Regions from separate parts of the Glaciecola sp. MF2-115 genome, predicted to be linked through region 4. Evidence: predicted binding sites of a transcription regulator. Region 4 holds the regulator's gene; each other region holds the start of a gene.
The links. The regulator FNR, encoded in region 4, switches genes on or off when oxygen is low (the NO sensors DNR and NnrR bind a similar motif). The targets are predictions, from matches to a motif close to TTGATCTAGATCAA.
Positions count from the first base shown of each region.

Region 1: the regulator FNR is predicted to act here: its motif matches at 1,179-1,192, upstream of ACKLNX_RS17515 (MBL fold metallo-hydrolase RNA specificity domain-containing protein).
Region 2: the regulator FNR is predicted to act here: its motif matches at 1,607-1,620, upstream of ACKLNX_RS12605 (FeoA family protein).
Region 3: the regulator FNR is predicted to act here: its motif matches at 1,705-1,718, upstream of ACKLNX_RS04755 (nitrate reductase subunit alpha).

Region 1 covers NZ_JBLBVM010000056.1:524,896-528,095, reverse strand. Annotated here, with positions in the region: gene ACKLNX_RS17525 (TetR family transcriptional regulator) at 1-568, shown strand, start outside; gene ACKLNX_RS17520 (c-type cytochrome) at 637-1,104, opposite strand; gene ACKLNX_RS17515 (MBL fold metallo-hydrolase RNA specificity domain-containing protein) at 1,366-2,769, shown strand; gene ACKLNX_RS17510 (6-phosphofructokinase) at 2,826-3,200, opposite strand, start outside.
Region 2 covers NZ_JBLBVM010000054.1:136,367-139,566, forward strand. Annotated here, with positions in the region: gene feoB (ferrous iron transporter B) at 1-1,201, opposite strand, end outside; gene ACKLNX_RS12605 (FeoA family protein) at 1,203-1,433, opposite strand; gene ACKLNX_RS12610 (cupin domain-containing protein) at 1,803-2,495, shown strand; gene ACKLNX_RS12615 (cation:proton antiporter) at 2,497-3,200, opposite strand, start outside.
Region 3 covers NZ_JBLBVM010000042.1:43,412-46,611, forward strand. Annotated here, with positions in the region: gene ACKLNX_RS04750 (histidine kinase) at 1-1,626, opposite strand, end outside; gene ACKLNX_RS04755 (nitrate reductase subunit alpha) at 1,912-3,200, shown strand, end outside.
Region 4 covers NZ_JBLBVM010000056.1:17,234-20,433, forward strand. Annotated here, with positions in the region: gene ACKLNX_RS15265 (heavy metal translocating P-type ATPase) at 1-173, shown strand, start outside; gene ccoS (cbb3-type cytochrome oxidase assembly protein CcoS) at 200-403, shown strand; gene ACKLNX_RS15275 (sulfite exporter TauE/SafE family protein) at 403-1,056, shown strand; gene fnr (fumarate/nitrate reduction transcriptional regulator Fnr) at 1,099-1,839, shown strand; gene uspE (universal stress protein UspE) at 2,025-2,927, shown strand.

The DNA of each region.
Region 1 (3,200 bases), 510 kb from region 4:
GGACGCTGCCGTTGTCGTTTTCAGTGAGGACGGTGTTGCAAAAAGCTCTTTAGAAAAAATTGCAAAAAAAGCTAATGTGACGAGAGGTGCTGTCTATTGGCACTTTGCGAGTAAACAGGAAATTTTCGAAGCACTTCACGAGCAATTGCATACTCCCTTTATTCAAGTGATCACAGATGGTGTTGAAGCCGTTAGCGCGAATGCAATTACTCAGTTAAAGAAGGTCTGCACTGAAGTTCTTATCGATTTAGAAAAAGACGAAAAAAAGAAAGAAATAGCAACCTTGTTTTTGTTGCGCTGCGACTACTCGGGTGAATTTGCTCAAAGTAAAGAAAGATTTAATGAAAGAAAAAAGCTTAAATTAATTGCTTTATCGAAGTACTTCGATAAAGCAATTGAGCAGGGTGTCCTTCCCAAAAATACAGATTCAATGCTTTTGGCGATTGGCATAAGTGCTTATTTGCGTGGTATAGCGATTGAATACCTCGAGGATCCCGACACATTTTCAATGCAAGATAATGCAGCGAAATTAATCAGTATGTATTTAGGGAAGTTACAAACTGCTTAGTATGCAACTCCCATCTACCTATAAAACTGCACGTTAAAAGCGTCGAATAAACTGACTCACAAGCTAATTTAATTAAGGTTGTAATATTGCTGATATTGAGTGTAACGCATAGGCTTAACCTTATACTTCGGCTGTAAATACGTGACGATATCAATCAGTTCATTCACGGTCATAACATCATTGTAAATCGGCATTGCAGAAGTGCCGTCTGGGTTCTTTATATTATCGATTCCGATAGCCTGCCCAGCTATTTTATGTGAGGGATTGATGACTGAAGTTACCAGTTGCCCGTAAGTTTTTACAATCGACGAAGTCACGCCGAGTTGAATAGGTCTTTCAAACTCTTTCTTGACCGATTCGTCTTCAAAACCTTCAACGCTATGGCAAGCAACACATTTGTGTTTCTTAAACGCTAATTCACCTTTTACCGCATCACCCTTCGGTAAACTAAATCCCTTTGGAGAATCTGCACCCTGACTGCATGCAAAAAGCAGCGAGCTGCTGATTAGAATTGCTAGTAATAATTTAATGTTCATTTTGATTCCTTTAACTTGGTGTAAATGATTAAAAATGACGCACTTTCATCTTGACACTTTGAGCAAAACTTTAATTGACGCTGATCAATCATTAACCAGATTAGCTTTGAGCTGAATATGCATTTAGCACTACATCTCGCTCAACTAAATGCATTTGCGGCTAAATACGCTCAAACATCAAACATTGATACTAATCAAGTTTTACAAAAGGCAAAGGGGCTAAGCTGACGATTAATTAGTCAATTTAATTGGGAGCAAGTTATGGCAACGATTACTTTTCACGGCGGGGCACAAGAGGTAACAGGCTCTTGTCATCTCGTTGAATCAAAGCACTTAGGCCGCTTCCTTCTTGATTGCGGAATGCATCAAGGTGGCAGTTCAGTTAAGAGAGTCCAAGACGAGTACTTTGAATTTAACCCAAAGACTATAAAAGCTGTTTTTCTATCGCACGCTCATTTAGATCACAGTGGTATGTTGCCAAGATTAGTTAATCAGGGTTTTGAAGGTGTCATTTATTGCTCTGAAGCAACGGCAGGCTTGCTCGACATTATGCTGAAAGATTCCGCGAGCTTATACCACAGTGATTTGGCCAGAGAGAATATACGCCGAGCGAGAAAGGGAAAAGAAGCCCTTGAACCCCAATACACGGAAGAAGATGTAGAGGAAGCACTCAAACTGTGTAAGGGGAAACCATACAACCAGCGAATTGAGATAATGAATGGTTTGGAGCTCAGGTTTCAAGACGCAGGGCACATCCTCGGTTCAGCCATCGTAGAACTGTTCATTGAAGAAAATGGAGAGCAAAAGAAACTGGTGTTTTCCGGAGATTTAGGTAATAAGAATGCTGTCTTAATGAAGGACCCAAGTGTTATTAAAGAAGCCGACGTCGTGCTAATGGAGGGGACTTATGGTGATCGAAATCACAAGGATATTGAAAATACTCTGGCTGAATTGAAAACAATCCTTATAGATACACATGCGCGCGGTGGAAATATCATGATCCCCGCCTTTGCAGTGGGAAGAACTCAAGAGATCCTGTTTTACTTGGGGATGCTGCATAGTCAAGGATTACTAGATGATTGGCAAGTAGCACTTGATAGCCCTATGGCAATTGAGGTTACACGAGTTTATGACAGGTGGTTTCGCTCCTTGGATCAACAGGAAATACAAGAATCGACACCCAAAGCACATTCTATCTTGAAAGACTTTATACCCAACCTCTTTTTGGCTGTGAGTGTCGATGAGTCGATTGCGATAAACCGAATACAAAAAGGTGCAATTATTATTGCAGGAAGTGGGATGTGCACTGGTGGACGCATTCGCCATCATTTTAAGCAACGCATATGGGATACGCGAAATACGATTATATTTTGCGGGTATCAAGCTAATGGCACTCTCGGTAGGCTCTTAGTTGATGGTAAGACTCATATTAAAATGTTTAATGATGACTTTGCCGTTAAAGCAAAAATAGAGACGCTAGGTGGCTTTTCGGCTCATGCGGGGCAAGATGAGTTACTTGATTGGATTCGCGGTTTTGAGACCAATCCTTGCGTTGTACTAGTGCATGGAGAGCCGAAAGCTTTAGATGTTCTTAGAGCCAAACTATGGAGCGAGCAAAACATCAGGGCAAAAGTACCACGCATTGGTGAATCGATGGTGTTTTGATTTTAAAAAACCGATTGCGATGCTAAAACAGTCCTTCTTTAACACTTATCATAGCGCTAGAAAGACTGTGATGGTAAAACAATATCTGGGTCGCCAAAACTGATGCCTAAGGAAAGTGCGTTTCTCAAGGTCATATTGTCTAGCGGTATAGAACGCGCTTTGTTTGCTGCTTGATCAAGTGGAATGTCAGTCGTTTGATTGTTCCTCATTACGACCACTCGACCAAAGCGTTTCTCAGCGACAAGGCTTGCAGCTGCGCAGCCCACGTTACTGGCGAATATTCTATCAAAGGCAGTAGGGGAGCCGCCTCGTTGTATATGTCCTAGCGCTGTTGAACGTATTTCAGAATCAATTTTTTGTTCCAACTGCAATTTGAGCATATTACCAACACCACCAAGACGCACAGTATCAGGACTCGACATGATCGTTTC
Region 2 (3,200 bases), on a different contig from region 4:
AACTTACATCAGGCACCAATACAGCGATGAGAAGCGCATAAACCGGTAGTCTTGCGGAACAGGACATCAATGGGACAGTGAGCATGGTCACAAAGCGTTTACGCGGCGATTCTATTGTTCGCGCCGCTAGTATTGCAGGTATTGCGCAGGCGTGGCCCGATAAATAAGGAATAAAACTGCGGCCAGACAATCCAAAGAAACTTAGAGGCTTATGACAAATCAGCGCTGCTCTAGCTAAGTAACCACTATCCTCTAGCAAACCAATGATGAGTGTTAAGACCATTATTTGTGGCACGAAAACAAGGAATGAGCCTAAACCACCAAATATCGCATCGCGGATGAAATCATTTAACAAGCCTTCACCGACAAAACCAGAAACGAGATTCGCCAAAATGCCTATTCCGCTCTCTGTAGCATCCATGAGAGGAGTGGCCCACGTGAATATGGCTTGGAACAAGAAGAACATAATTAGCAAAAAGGCTATTCCACCAAACACGGAATTTAGTAAAAGGCTGTCTATCTTATTTTGTCTTTTAAGCACAATGTCGGCTTGTATCGCAAACTCTTTCGCGAGAATTTTGGCCGCCACCCCACTAGCTTGTTGATTGATCTCCGTTGCTTTCACTCGAAATTTTTCCGGGGATACCGCTATTTCACTCAATCCCTTTTGTAATTCGTTGATGCCAATTAGCGTCTTGGCAGACACAGCAAAGACTGGGCTTCCCAACTTTTTGCTCAATTCAATGGTATCAATCGAATGATTAAAGCGCAGCAACTCATCAATCATGTTCAATGTGAAAACGACCGTTTTATCATACTGTTTAGCAATTTCTTGCACCTGCAACGCAAAGACAAGTGAACGTTCCATGCGGGTAGCATCGAGGTTACATAAAATGACGCTGGTTTCTTCATCGGACATTGCGGCCAACAGCTGTTCAATCGCAATTGACTCATCCTTCGATAAAGACTTTAGAGAATATGTGCCAGGGTAATCAATAAGTTCGAATTTCTGCTCTGCTTTCCCATCATATGCTTCACCCGTTTTAGGGCTGGCATTATGCGAAAAAGCATTGAATACGCCGCTTTTCAGCTCTACGGTTACACCGGGGAAATTAGCGACTTTCTGCCTTAATCCTGTTAATTGATTGAACAGCAGACTTTTGCCCGAATTGGGCTTACCAACAAGAAGAATTTTTTGCATTTTATATCGCGTTAACGTTTACATGATTAGCTATACTTTGTTCCAATGAATAGACGCAATCACCCAGTTGAATGATAGTCGGGCCGTTAAATGCGGTTCGTTTGATGCAGGTAATTAACTGCCCTTCTTCAAAACCCATTTCCTGCAATCTAATTGCAACATCAGACTGCATCGAAATACAAAGATCTGTTATCGAAGCCGATTTTTTTGAAGGAATATCCCAGACAGTCATAGTGCTCTCTTCATAATTACTGATTTACACCTTCATAGTGTGTGGAAAACGGCGATCCAATGCGGTTGCCGTGAGGTAATCAGTGTCATTAAAATTAGTTAAATAAGAATAATTCTTATTCTAATTAGTATCAAGAGCCATTGAGTAATTAATCACAATAAGCAGGCCAATACTTGATATAGCGCAAACCTTAGGACATTTACGCGATTTTCATGTGAACCATTTGACTATTTAGGATATATACAAAGCACACTCACAGCACTTTGCGATATTGTATTGGCTATATCTAGTTCAGCAATCGCCATTCAGCAATCGCAATTCAGCAATCGCAATAATGTGTGATTCTATACGGTAAACAACGGACTAATAATGAAAATCAACGCGAATTTCCAAGAAGTAGCTTTAGTGCATACCAGCAAGGAGGAATGGATTCCATCACCGATGGCAGGTGTTCATAGAAAACCCCTCGACCGAGTGGGTGATGAGCTTGCCCGTGCCACCAGCATTGTAAAGTATGCACCAAACAGTCATTTCTCCCCCCATACTCACGGTGGTGGTGAGGAGTTCATCGTGCTCGAAGGTGTTTTTCAAGATGAAAATGGGGATTATCCAGCTGGCTCATACGTTCGAAACCCTCCTCAGTCAAAGCATCAGCCTGGCTCAAAAGAGGGTTGCGTGATATTCGTAAAGCTATGGCAATTTCAGCCAGAAGATCGCCAGCATGTAAACGTCATAATGGACGAAGCGGAAATCGCTTTTAAGAATGAAGAGAACACAGTGCTTGAGCGTCTTTTGTTTAGCGACCAATATGAACAGGTAAAACTAGTGAACTTGCAGCCAAATACTCGGTGGAGTAGCGAAGCTTGCGATGGTAATGAAGTTTTAGTGATGGAAGGTACAGTTGAGCACGATAAGGTAAAACTTCAGCAATTTGACTGGTTACGCGTTCCCGCCGGAGAGTTTTTGAAGCTCAGTACCGGCGGGCTTGGCGCAAAAATTTGGGTGAAAACAGGCAACTTGCTAAACGTTGCGCAACAAATCGAAAGGCTTCAAGAGGCTTAATCTAAGCCTCTGTATTTGATGCCTTCTCACTTGTTATCAAACTCACAATTTGCCATCCAGCTTTTGGTTTCATATCGCTAGACGTTGTAAATAACTTTAGCTTCCCTTCCGCATTGATCGCACACAATGGTAAGCATCTATCTTTATATTCTTCCTTATAATCGTCATAACTGAAGTTTTCAGACAGCTTTGTGGTTTTGATACTTGCACCTTTCGATGTAAACCCAGCTAACTTCCCATAGGAAATATTTTCCGCAAACAGGCCCAACTTTTTGGAATAAGATTCAGATACCTGATGGCTCGGACGCTTCTGCAACTCACCATTACTCAAGCCTAAAACTGAACCTTTACCCATTTCATGCTCAAAGTGATATGTAACAAGTGGGTTCAATTGACGATAAGGTGACATCACTAAAACTTTACCAAGACCGGTTAAATCCAAGTTTCGCTCAGCATGTTCAGACATCGGATTCCCAAAGTAAGTGGGAACACCGTCCATTCTTGCTAATTTTATAGTTTCATAGTTAGTGTCGGCCAAACATACAGGAACGTTGTGAGTCATGAGTTCTTTTGCAAACATGCGACTAAATTGGGCTCCTCCAAAGATCAAATATCCTGTAGGTGCCGGCGCTCGAATACCTAAGAGTTCAGCCACTTTTGCACTTGTTAGACTTTGCAAAACAACTGTTGTGATGATGATTAAAA
Region 3 (3,200 bases), on a different contig from region 4:
TATCGCGATAACAATTTTAGATCCTTGGGAATGATAAAACGCATTCTGTGTTGCTTCTCGAGCAATTTGCAATAAGTGAATTTCTTCTTGCGGCGTAAACGGAATGTTGCTGACCTGATAATCTAATTCAAACTCTATCGTTTCAGAGCGAGTTTTTAATTGTTCAATGGTTTGCTCAAGTGCTGCTTTAATACCTTGACCATCAAGTTTAAGCCTAAAGGTGGTCAGTAGCTCTCTAAGCTCGCTATATGCCGCGGCTAAGCCACCTTTTAATTCATCAACCACTTCTTCAATTTGTGCTTGTGCATTCTCTTTTTTCTGCAGCTTTTGCAGCATAGCTACCTGCATTTTCAAATACGATAAGGCTTGCGCAAGAGAATCATGTAATTCCCGGGCTATAACAGTTCTCTCGTTCATCAACGCCATACGACGGCTCTGTTCGAGTTGATGCTTCATACTTAAACCTGATGATATTTGTTCAGCCACAGCCTCAAATAATTGATGTTGCCAATCTTCTAAGGGTTTTCCTTGAGGTGGGTTGACACTAAAAACGCCATAATTTTCGCCATTATGGGTAAGTTGGTAGCGTAAATTGTTGCCAACATTTGGAAAAATTTCGTTGTGTTCAGTGCAATCGCCACACTGATGCTGAATACACTTTTCTGGTAAGTCCTTGCTAGCGCTAACAAGGTGTTCATAAGGACCATCACCCTGCACTGTCATTATACAGAGATCCAGATCTTCAATACCTGTCACGGTAGCGAGTTGTTCTAATACAGGCTGATAGTCTATTTTTGCAGGGTCTGAATTATTGAGTTTATTAGATATTTTATAGAGTAAATCTAAAGATTGATTGGAGCGCTGTAATCTTTGTGTTTTACGCTGCACTTGCCCCTCTAACTGACTTTGCGAACGATAAATAGAATCACTCATTTTATTAAATGTTTTAGCTAGAACTGCAAGTTCATCTTTACCACTATCATCAGCTCGCATCGTAAAGTCGCCACGGCTAATTTGATTAGCCACCATTATTAAACGAGACAGAGGGCGCTCAATGTGTCGATTTACGATAAGCATCGCAAAACCAATTAACATTAAGGTAGAAAATAATGCCACGCTTTGTATTAGTCGAATTGTTGCGATATTTGCTTCTGCATGCTTTTGATAACTTAACACTAGCTCGTTTAAGGTTGTAACAAAGGCTTCAATTTGTCGATTTAACTCAACTTGTTCGTTTGGGTTTAAATTTGAGTTTGATGTTATCAAGGGCTTAATTTTAGTTTGCCATTGCGCGTTTATGATTTTAAGCAGTTCATCAGATTCTTCACCTGCCATTAATGCCTGTTTGTTAATCAGTACACCTGTCGTTAAATCATTTTCAAACTTTTCAATCATTTCCTGCAAGCGGGCAATATCTTCGTTAGATTTGCTTTCTGTTTGGGCATAGCTTGCCATTCGAAAACTTTGCATACGCAAAGAACCCGCAGTGTTGATGGACGCCGCATCATTTTGTGCACCATCACTGATAAATACAGAACTGAACATACTCGCAATTGCCATAAAACTCACAAGGAACATGAGGCCTGCAATTTTGAACACGGTAGAATGAAAGAAATTCTTTATCATTTATTACCCATCGTTGTTTATTCCCGAATCTAAAGTGATACCTACAAAGAATAACAAGCTTATTTTAAAATCACCTTTTTGATTCTCATCAGTCTATACCCCTTTAAACCAAAGGAAAAGTCATAAAACCCAGTCTACCTCTTTGGTGGTACTCCGTGTTGAGAGCACCATTTTGACCCTCTTGTTTACCACATAAATATCGACTTTAATCCAGCTATAGCTTGAATTTGCGGCAATTTACCACCCGGGAAAATTGCTGTAATCATATTAACCAAGGAGTCTGGCGTGAGTCACTTTTTAGACAGATTGCAGTTTTTTAAACGCAAAGAAGAATCGTTTTCTGATGGTCATGGCGTAACAACTGAAGAAAACCGAGATTGGGAAGATGGTTATCGCCGTCGCTGGCAGCACGATAAAGTTGTGCGCTCAACTCATGGTGTTAACTGTACTGGATCTTGCAGTTGGAAGATCTATGTGAAGGATGGTTTAGTTACGTGGGAAACTCAGCAGACTGATTACCCTCGCACACGTCCAGACTTGCCTAATCATGAGCCTCGTGGCTGTCCTCGTGGCGCTAGCTACTCGTGGTATATTTATAGCGCGAACCGTTTAAAGCATCCTAAAATTCGTAAGCGCTTAGTCAAACTATGGCGTGCTGCAAAACTTGAACACAAAGACCCCGTTAAAGCATGGGGCTCTATTGTAGAAGATCCAGCCAAAGCAAAAGAATATAAACAACAACGCGGTTTAGGCGGATTTGTTCGTGCTAACTGGAAAGAAGTAAACGAAATCATTGCTGCTTCAAACGTTTATACAACAAAAACTTATGGACCAGATCGTATCGCAGGCTTTTCTCCTATTCCTGCAATGTCCATGGTGTCATATGCAGCAGGCGCGCGTTACTTATCACTCATTGGCGGTAACTGTTTAAGTTTCTACGACTGGTATTGCGATCTTCCACCCGCTTCGCCACAAGTTTGGGGTGAGCAAACTGATGTCCCGGAATCAGCTGATTGGTATAACTCAAACTACATAATTTGCTGGGGCTCTAACGTTCCGCAAACAAGAACACCAGATGCGCATTTCCTAACAGAAGTACGCTATAAAGGCACAAAAGTAATCGGTATCACACCAGATTACTCTGAAGTAGCTAAATTGACAGATCAATGGCTAGCACCGAAACAAGGTACTGATGCTGCTCTCGCAATGGCCTTCGGACATGTTATTTTAAAAGAGTTCCATCTAGAAAACCCTTCTGAGTATTTCACAGACTATGTGAAACGTTACACTGACTTCCCGGTATTGGTAATGTTAGACAAAGCAGAAGATGGCAGCCTATACCAAGGTCGTTTCTTACGCGCTTCAGACTTACAACAAAATCTTGGCCAAGAAAACAATCCCGAATGGAAAACCATTTCCATCAATGACGTGGATGGTGAGTTAGTTTCGCCAACGGGTTCTGTTGGTTACCGCTGGGGTGAAAAAGGCAAGTGGAACATTACGCAAACCGATGGTAAATCGGGTGACAAGCTTGATTTACGCGTTAGTCTGAAAGGCTCACATGACGAGTTAGT
Region 4 (3,200 bases):
CCAAAAGAGTCAGAAGAAAAATTAAGCAGAATATGGCATGGGCAATTGGATACAATGTATTAGTATTACCTTTAGCGATGGCTGGCTTTTTAACTCCATGGATGGCAGCGCTTGGCATGTCAATTAGCTCCATTATTGTCGTTTACAATTCGACGCGTCTGCTTAAGAATTAGATTAAGATTACATTGGACAGATTTTTATGAGTATTATTTACGTATTGATCCCCCTCGCCATCATTCTCGTGGGTATTGCTGTCATCGTATTTTTCTGGGCTGTAAGGTCTAATCAATTTGAGGATTTAGATCGTCAAGGTTTTAGCATATTGTTTGATGACGATTTAGAAAAGAAGAAAGACAAACAAGAGTCAAAGGGATCAGCTAAAAATTCCGAAGATATAAAATAATGCTAGAAATCAATTTCCTAGGTGCATTTCTTATTGGTATTGCTGGCGGCGTGCACTGTATTGGTATGTGCGGAGGAATTGCTAGTGCGTTTTCCTTTGCTATCCCAAAAGGACAATCTCAACTTCCCTATATTCTTTCATACAACCTTGGTCGTATACTCAGTTACACTTTGGCTGGCGCTTTAACCGGTTTCATCGGTGGTATTGCCAGCGTCAATATTCAAACTTCAATACCGATTCTGCAAATTATCAGCATTGTATTCTTAGTTTTACTCGCTTTGTATATCGGTGATTGGTACAAAGGTTTATCTGCATTAGAGGCATTAGGTGCTAAAGTTTGGAAACGAATTTCACCCATATCAAAAAAACTAATTCCATTTAAAAACCCAATTTATACAGTAGCTTACGGTGCAATCTGGGGCTGGCTTCCCTGTGGGCTAGTTTACTCTGTACTTACCTGGTCCTTGGCGAGTGAATCTGTTTTTCAAGGCGCATTGATCATGTTTTCTTTTGGTTTAGGTACATTACCCACACTAATAGCGACGAGTATTGGAGCTGGTTTTTTAGTGCCCATTTTTCAGCATAGAGTGACACGAAAAATCATTTCACTATTTCTGCTTTGCTTTGCACTTATCTTGACCTTAAAGCTTTAAATAGGTCATAATTACTTTGAAAATAATCAAAAAGAGTAAGTCATGGCCAAAGGTCCAGAACTGTCGATTCACTGTCAAAGTTGTAGCTTCAGTCACTTATGTTTACCCGTTAGTTTAAACAAAAGCGAACTAGAATCATTAGATGACATTATCGAGCGCAAGAAACCACTCCACAAGAATGATAAGTTAGTCAAATACGGTGATCAGTTCCATTCTTTATATGCTGTAAGATCTGGCTCTTTTAAATCATATGTCAGTGATAAAGATGGTGTTGAACAGATCATTGGCTTTCACTTCCCCGGCGACATCATTGGGTTTGATGCGCTAAATGATAATAAGCACAGTAGCTATACACAAGCACTTGAAACTGCGATGGTATGTGAGCTTCCCTACGATACTCTCGATGAAATGTCGGTGAAACTTCCTAAACTAAGACAACAAATAATGCGATTCATGAGTGCCGAAATAAAGCATGATCACGATCTAATGATGTTGCTTAGTAAGCGCAATGCTGAAGAACGCTTATTATATTTTCTCAGTGACCTATCTCAAAGGTTCGAAGAGAGAGGCTTTTCGGCCAAGCAATTTAATTTATCTATGACACGCAATGAGATTGGAAACTACCTGGGTCTTACCGTTGAAACGATAAGTCGATTGTTAACGCGCTTTCAAAAAGAGTCTTTGATTAAAGTAGATGGTAAATTGATTTCGATTATTGATTTTGATGCTATCAATCAGCGATTACCCGATATGGAAATAAATTTCTCACGCGTCTGCGTTTAAAATCTTAGTATTTTAAACGCTCTGTGCTTCAAAGGCTGAGTATGTTAAACATGCAGCACTGTTAAACGAAAGCGGACTTAGCCTTTTATTCCACAGTCATTTGATCTAAGGCAATGATCTTACTGGCATATTATCTAAAATAGATCCAAACTATAAAAATAGAATGATAAGTTTTGGAGAGCAATATGTTTACTTGTAAGAAAATTCTGGCCGTTGTAGATCCTAAATCAGAAGTACAAACATCACTTCAGCGTGCTTTAAGCATTGCTGATAAAACAGGGGCGCAAATTGTCGCCCTTAGCTGTATTTATGATAAGTCATACGATATGGCGGCTGTTTTAACAAGTGATGAACGCTTCAACATGAAACAAGCAATGATGGAACAAGCCAAATTAAAACTAGAAGCTTTGGTTAAACAATTCAAGTGCGAGAGTAAGGTAGAAATCTTAGTGACTTGGGAGAAGAAGTTACACGATTCAGTTGTCAACACCTGTAATGAATTAGCTTGTGACCTAATTATAAAAAGCACAAAGAAGCATGGTTTACTCTCCTCCAGTATTTTTACACCAAACGATTGGCATATACTTAGAAAGTCCCCAGTCAGCGTCTTACTAGTTAAATCACATGATTGGCCAGAGGAAGCCACCATCGTCGCCTCTCTAGGAGTTTCTGCAAGAGATGACACACATGTATCATTGAGCGATAAAGTTGCTGAGAATGCTCATGCTTTGTCAGACTTACTCAATGCAGAAGTGCATTTTGCCAACTCTTATGCGGGAGCCCCATTACATATTGCTGTCGAAGTTCCTAACTTTTCACCCGAAGTGTATAACAAGTCAGTTGAAGAAAGACATATTAAAAAGGTGCAAGAACTAGGTCAAAAATACCAACTTGAAGAAGCCAATATTCATGTATTAGAAGGCTTACCTGAAGATATCATTCCAGAAATATGTAAGAAAAACAAAGCAACACTGCTTGTTATTGGTTCGGTTGGTCGACAAGGTTTATCTGCAGCGTTATTAGGCAATACAGCTGAACTGATTATAGATGCCGTTGAGTGTGACACCTTAGTTGTAAAACCTGATTAAGTTCATCGACTTGTTTTGAGTGGTTCACTGTATCGAGTTACTTAATGCTTTGATTAGCTCATTGTTTTGACTAGCTCACTGCTTAGCTCAGCTTAAGCTATGTATTTTACACAGTTCAGTATTTACAATTGCTCTCATAAGGTTTTCTTGTGCCGACGTTTTGTTAATTGCTTACCTCGTTAACAAGCTTTAATATACACGGCATTGGAAAGCACCCTACTTTGCATCTGTATCAATATTTCGCTTGTAGGTGTGAGAAGTATTTTATTAATA